Thermogutta terrifontis: one gene and its partner. The protein of the gene in region 1 binds, or shares a complex with, the protein of each later gene. Links are inferred from orthologs where the notes say so. Each region holds a gene or a part of one and is shown in the gene's direction. Other genes may lie near its edges.

Region 1 (3,253 bases):
CCACTCGTCCGGCGGCTGGATCGGCACATGGGGGGCATTGTAGGCAAGGTAGAGGAAGAACGGTTGGCCCCGCCGAGCTGAATCCGCGCGGGAATCGATGTACTCACAGGCCCAGCGGGTAAAAAGGTCCGTGGCATGCCCGGCCGGATCGATCTCAGTTTCGTTTTCCCGCATGTAGTTGATTCCGTGACGGCGATGGTTGAAATAGTCGTCCATCATGTCGCCCAGGAAGCCGTGAAAATAGGCGAATCCCCGGGCAGTAGGGATGTTGGGACGATCCAAGCCCAAATGCCACTTTCCCACCAGCGCCGTGTGATACCCAGCCTGCGCGAGAAACGCCGGAAGCAGTTCCACCTGCGGATTGAGATAACCCCAGGAATTGTTGCTGTGCGTGCGGATGACCCCCGGCACGCCCACCGCATCGGGATAGCAGCCAGTCAGCAGCGAAGCCCGGGTGGGCGAACACACAGGGCAATTGGCGTAAAAATTGATCATCCGCATGCCTTCCCGTGCAAGGCGGTCCACGTGAGGCGTTTCCAGGTCCGGAGCCCCAAAGCACCCCAGATCACCCCAGCCCAAATCATCCGCCAGAATGACAACCACGTTGGGACGCCCTTTCGACTCCGCCCAGAGACTGCCATTGCCGAGAATGCATCCCCACACAAAAAACGCGATCGCCGCAATTCGCATGCATTTGATCATGGCTGCATTCCTCTGCGGGAAAGGTCCAGGGAATTCCTGACGATTGTGAAATCGAGATTCCCACCCCACGCGATTCACCAAGTCGAACACGAGACTGGCCGCCCGGGCTGCATTCCGGTCTCAGCTCTGAAGGCCATGCCGTACCCTTCGACTGCAACACGGCATGCAGCTCCGACGACGTTAAGATTGTAACGATTTTCCGTCTTGCATCAGCCGCCCTGTCCCGCTAGAGTATTTCCGGCATAAACCACAATGGGGGGTTGAGTTTCATCGCCCGAGCAGGGATACTTTTGTGGTTGTGGGCAGGATTTGGCTAATTGGGGCAAGCGATCGCGGCCGATTTGAAGGTGAAGTGGGGCGTTCCATCTGGGCAAGCAGTGGAAGGAACACGTTCCCGGATGCGTCAGACGGGCGGGAGGGTCACAAGCCAGGCAACGACAGAAGAAGGAATACAGAAGGGCCATGTCGGAGAATCCGTCCGCATCAGCAGTTTCTCAGGCGCAGGGCGCGAATAGCTGGGAAAATTTGACCAAGCGTCCCAAACGGGGGGTACCTGCCGGTCTCTGGCTGCGGTGCCCTGGTTGCGGTGCCACGGTCTTCCGAAAAGATGTGGAGAAGCTTCTCGGCGTCTGTCCGGAGTGCGACTACCACTGGTATGTATCGGCCCGGGAACGCATCCGCCAGCTTCTCGATGAGGGCACGTTCGAGGAATGGTTTGCCGATCTCGAACCGTGCGACCCTATCGAATTTGTGGATAAAATGCCCTATCGGGAACGTCTTCGCCGTGAGCAGGAACGCACTGGCCTGCGCGATGCGGCCGTCGTGGGCACAGGGATGATTCGGGCGCGCCGGGTGGCCATCGGCGTGACGGATTCCGCCTTCATGATGGGAAGCATGGGCTCCGTCGTGGGGGAGAAACTCACGCGGCTTATCGAACGGGCCCAGGAGGAACAGCTCCCTCTTATCATTGTCTCCGGCTCCGGTGGGGGAGCTCGCATGCAGGAGGGAGTTTTCTCCCTCATGCAGATGGCCAAGGTTTCCGCAGCTCTTGCCCGGTTCGACGCCGCCGGCGGTTTGTATATCTCCGTTCTGACAAATCCCACAATGGGTGGCGTGGCGGCCAGTTTTGCCTCGCTGGGAGACGTCGTCATCGCTGAGCCCAAGGCCCTGATCGGTTTTGCTGGCCCGCGCACGATTATGGCCACCATCCGTATCGAGTTGCCGAAGGGCTTTCAAACCAGCGAATTTCTGCTGGAGCATGGCTTTATCGATCGGATTGTTCGTCGGCCGGAGCTCAAATCCGAACTCGCCCGCATTATCGACTACTGCGGCAAATAGTGTCCTCTCCCACCCGACCAACTGAGTGCCGCTGAACGGCTTGGCCGGCTTTCTGAACCGGCTATGTCCGCCCCGCGAAATGATTGCGCTGGCCTAACCACTCAGCGGGATTGCCGTTGTTTCCTACCGGAAAAGTCGCTATCCTTTACGCAGAAATCGGCGGTGAACGACCGTACCGCTCGCCCTGCAGGACGGCGTGTTTCCTGCTGTCTGCTTCGATTCGGCTTCAGAAAGTACAACCCTTGTGCTTCTTCTGGGGCTTTCCAGGATGTTCCCAATCCATCCTTCGGGGAATCGAAAAAAGGAGTGACCACCACCATGCCCACCGTGACACGGATGACATTGCCCGCGGCTTTCGCCACTCTGTTTCTCTTCGCATCAAACTTCGCCTGGGCACAAAAGTGGGCGGAGGCCATGTTTGACCACACCAGCCACAATTTTGGAATGGTCGCCCGGGGTGCCAAGGTCGAACACGTTTTTCCCCTCAAGAACATCTATGTGGAGGATGTCCACATCGCTTCCGTGCGCACCTCCTGCGGATGCACTCAGCCCCGCATCACCAAAGACACGCTCAAGACGTTTGAAACCGGCGCCATCGTTGCCACGGTGGATACACGGGGTTTTCTGGGCCGAAAAGACGCCACCATCACGGTGACGTTCGACAAGCCCTTTCCGGCCGAGGTGCAATTGCACACTTACGTGTACATCCGCAGCGACGTCGTGTTTGATCCGGGAGTCGTCCTCTTCAATGCCGTGCCGCAGGGCTCCGCTGCCGAGCGCACCGTCAAGCTCCTCTACGCAGGGCGGAGTGACTGGCAGATTGTCAAGGCTGTCCCCAGCGCCGATTTCCTCGATGTGCAAATCAATCAGACGGGACGTGGTGCCGGTGAGGTGAGTTACCAGTTAGTGGTCACGCTCAAACCGAATGCGCCGGCGGGATATCTCCAGGAACAAATCGAACTTTTGACCAACGACACTCTGGAAGAAGCCAGACGGCTCGTGCTGCCGGTGGAGGGTTCGGTCGTGCCCCAGGTCACCGTTCAGCCGGCCCAGCTCGCCCTGGGAACGCTGTCGCCTGGACAAACGGTCGCGAAAAACCTCGTCGTTCAAGCGCGGATTCCCTTCCGAGTGGTGGGACTTCAGGTTCCCGACAAACGATTCAGCTTTGTCCTACCCGACACGGAAAAGAGCGTCCAGGTCATTCCCGTGACCT
Region 2 (3,304 bases), 950 kb from region 1 along the record:
AAGGCCCAAAAAGCGGCGATTGATGCGATCCGGCCGGGGGTCACGGCGGAGGACGTGGATCGCGCCGCTCGGCAGGTCATTGAGGAAGCGGGGCTCGGCCGCCTCTTTGGGCACGGTCTGGGACACGGGGTGGGGCTCGAAATCCACGAACTCCCACGCCTGGGGCCCAAGGTGCAGACCGTTCTACGGCCGGGGATGGTGGTAACCGTCGAGCCGGGTATCTACATCCCAAACTGGGGTGGGGTCCGGCTCGAGGACGACGTTCTGGTCACCCGGGATGGACACGAGGTCCTTACCAGCCTTCCCAAAGAGTTGGACGAGGTGAGTACACTCTGACGACGCCTGACAGGTCTCTGAGGATAATCGAGGAAAGTTCACTTCCAGCTATAGAATGACTCGCCTATGGGTTCAAACGCTCCCGACGCTCAAAAGCAAGAACCGCCCCAGCCGGATGTGTTTGATGTGGCCCGTGTTCGGGAACTCATTGAGTTGATGCGGGCACACGACCTCAGCGAGATTGACCTGAGGTCCGGGGAGAAGCGAATTCGCCTCCGCCGCGGGCCGGAAGTCGTGCCCACTCCAGCGGGTGCCCCGATACCGATGTGGATGCCCTCGCTGCCTCCTGGAGTTGCCCCATCGGTCGCGGCACCGGCGGCACAGCCCCCGGCTCCTTCGGAGCCGCCGGTTCGGGAGACTGAGACGCCGCCTCCTCCCAAGGAAGAAAACATCGCCTACATCCGCAGTCCGATGGTGGGAACCTTTTATTCGGCCCCGGACCCCGATTCTCCCCCCTATGTGAAGGTGGGCGACCACGTCAATCCGGAAACCATTGTGGGTATTGTGGAGGCCATGAAGGTCTTCAACGAGTTGCCGGCAGAAATTTCTGGAAAAATTGTGGCCGTTCTGGTCGAAAATGGCGAGCCGGTGGAGTACGGGCAGCCCCTGTTCAAGGTGGATACGCAGGGCTGAGGGAGGGGCTCGCTAACCGCGTCGCTCGGCGTTCTCGGGAAGAAGTCTGCCACCGCCTCACACGCTCAATCGCTTATGTTCAAACGGATTCTGATTGCCAATCGAGGAGAAATCGCCCTTCGGGTGCTACGAGCCTGTCGCGAGATGGGCATCGAAACGGTAGCCGTCTTCAGCGAAGCGGATCGCGGGTCGGCTTATCTGGAGCTTGCGAACGAGGCGTACTGCATCGGACCGGCCAAGGCTTCTGAAAGTTATCTCCGTTACGATCGCGTGATCAGCGCCGCCGAGATCGGGAATGCTCAGGCGATTCATCCCGGGTACGGGTTTCTCTCCGAGAATGCTCACTTTGCGGAAGTCTGCCGTAGTTGCCAGATTGAGTTTATCGGTCCTCCGCACGAGGCGATGGCACTGTTAGGGGATAAAAACGCGGCGCGGGCCCTGGCCAAGAAGGTCGGGGTGCCGGTGGTACCGGGAAGCGAGGGCACAGTAGAGACGGAGGCAGAGGCCCTCCGGGTTGCCCGGGAGATCGGTTATCCGGTCCTCATCAAGGCGGCGGCCGGAGGCGGTGGCAAGGGAATGCGCATTGCCGTCAACGAACATTCTCTCAAGTCCGCTCTCCAGCAAGCGCAGCAGGAGGCTGAAGCCGCCTTTGGGAATGGTGCCGTTTATCTGGAAAAATACATCGAGCATCCCCGGCATGTGGAGGTCCAGGCCATCGGGGATCACTACGGCAATGTCGTCCATCTCTGGGAGCGGGACTGCACGATCCAACGCCGTCATCAAAAGTTGATTGAGGAAAGTCCCGCCCCCAATCTGCCTCGCGAAGTCCGCCAGGCGATTTGTGAGTCGGCTGTGAAACTCCTGAAAGCCGCGAATTATTACAACGCGGGGACTGTCGAGTTCCTGGTGGATCGGCAATTCAACTTCTATTTCATCGAGGTCAATGCCCGGATTCAGGTGGAACATCCCGTCACGGAGATGGTGACCGGGCTGGATCTCATCAAGCTCCAGATCAAGGTGGCAGCGGGAGAGCCGTTGCCATTCAAACAGGAAGACGTGGAGCACCGCGGGGTGGCCATCGAATGCCGGATCAACGCGGAAGATCCCGAGCGGGGATTTCGGCCGTCGCCGGGTCGAATCGAACGGATTTTTGTACCAGGAGGCCCCGGGGTTCGGTTCGATTCCCACGTGTATCCTGGATATGTGGTGTCGCCGCATTATGATTCAATGATTGGCAAGCTGATTGTGCACCGGCCCACAAGGGCCGAGGCGATCGCGGCGATGAAAAGCGCCCTGGAGGAGTTGCGGATCGAAGGGATCAAAACAACGGTTGAGCTGAGCAAGGCGATCCTCTCTCACCCGACGTTTGTCGACGCGCGGGCGGACACCACCTTCGTGGAGCGAACATTTCTCCCCAGCCAGCAGCAGGAGGAGAAAAAGTAACGCCACGTGCGGCGACAGGGGGACAGAAAAACCGGACATCGCGCCGGGCGTAATAAATAGAGAACGGGGCAGATTCTGGTCCACGTGGGGCTTTCCGTGAGGGACTGTCGTCATTCGGGGAATGAAGAGTCGTTCGGTTCTGTGACAAAGAGGTGAATTGGGTATGAGTCAGGCCTTGAAAAGTCCGGACAAGGTAGAATCGCCGATCAAGCGTGTGGCCATCTTGTTCTCCGGTGGGCCGGCGCCCGCCGCCAATGCGGTGATCGCCAGTGCCGCGATTGCGTTTTCTCGGATGGGGATTGAGGTGCTGGGCATTCGCCAGGGCTACACGCATCTGATGGAATATACGCCTGACAAGCCTCTCCAGGAGGGTAAGCACTTCATTCGTCTGCGCCACGAGGATCTGGAGTTGGTGCGAAGTCAGCAGGGGATTATTATCGGGACTGCCCGCGCGAACCCTGGAAAAGGGGTCCATACGTACGAAGACCTGGACGACCCCGCGAAGACCGCCCCGCTGAAAACGGTCCATGAGGCGCTGTCATCGCTGGGCGTAGATGCTCTCATTTCCATCGGTGGTGATGATACATTGACCACCGCGGCAAAGTTCAAACTCTTTCAGGATCGCCATCCCAACTTGGGACGCAGAATTGCCGTGGTGCATCTCCCCAAAACCATTGACAACGACTACGAGGGGATCGATTTCACATTCGGATATTTCACCGCGGTGGATATGCTCGCCACCCAGGTTCGCAATCTGCTCGCCGATGCCCGGGCGGCCGGGGCCTACTTCTTTGTTCAAGTCATGGGACGCAAGGCTGGTTGGCTGGCCTACGGAGCAGGAATCGCTGGGGAGGCGTCTCTTATCATCAGTTTGGAAGATATTCCGCCGGAA

What was found.
Region 2: the proteins of accD (region 1) and accC are in contact, whole or in part, in a solved structure (PDB 8UXZ), measured with the Escherichia coli proteins. The link is inferred for Thermogutta terrifontis from one-to-one orthologs.

Annotation. Positions count from the first base shown.
Region 1 is NZ_CP018477.1:84,239-87,491, forward strand. What follows is about bases 170-3,102. They hold accD (acetyl-CoA carboxylase, carboxyltransferase subunit beta), read left to right. Parts: upstream 170-1,164; coding sequence 1,165-2,040; downstream 2,041-3,102. Other genes in these bases: THTE_RS00330 (sulfatase family protein), read right to left, coding at 170-702; THTE_RS00340 (DUF1573 domain-containing protein), read left to right, coding at 2,359-3,102. Also shown: more of THTE_RS00330, read right to left, coding at 1-169; more of THTE_RS00340, read left to right, coding at 3,103-3,253.
Region 2 is NZ_CP018477.1:1,036,718-1,040,021, forward strand. What follows is about bases 245-3,228. They hold accC (acetyl-CoA carboxylase biotin carboxylase subunit), read left to right. Parts: upstream 245-1,044; coding sequence 1,045-2,412; downstream 2,413-3,228. Other genes in these bases: THTE_RS03815 (M24 family metallopeptidase), read left to right, coding at 245-336; accB (acetyl-CoA carboxylase biotin carboxyl carrier protein), read left to right, coding at 403-969; THTE_RS03830 (6-phosphofructokinase), read left to right, coding at 2,576-3,228. In the rest of the region: more of THTE_RS03815, read left to right, coding at 1-244; more of THTE_RS03830, read left to right, coding at 3,229-3,304. UniProt on the Escherichia coli protein: This protein is a component of the acetyl coenzyme A carboxylase complex; first, biotin carboxylase catalyzes the carboxylation of the carrier protein and then the transcarboxylase transfers the carboxyl group to form malonyl-CoA.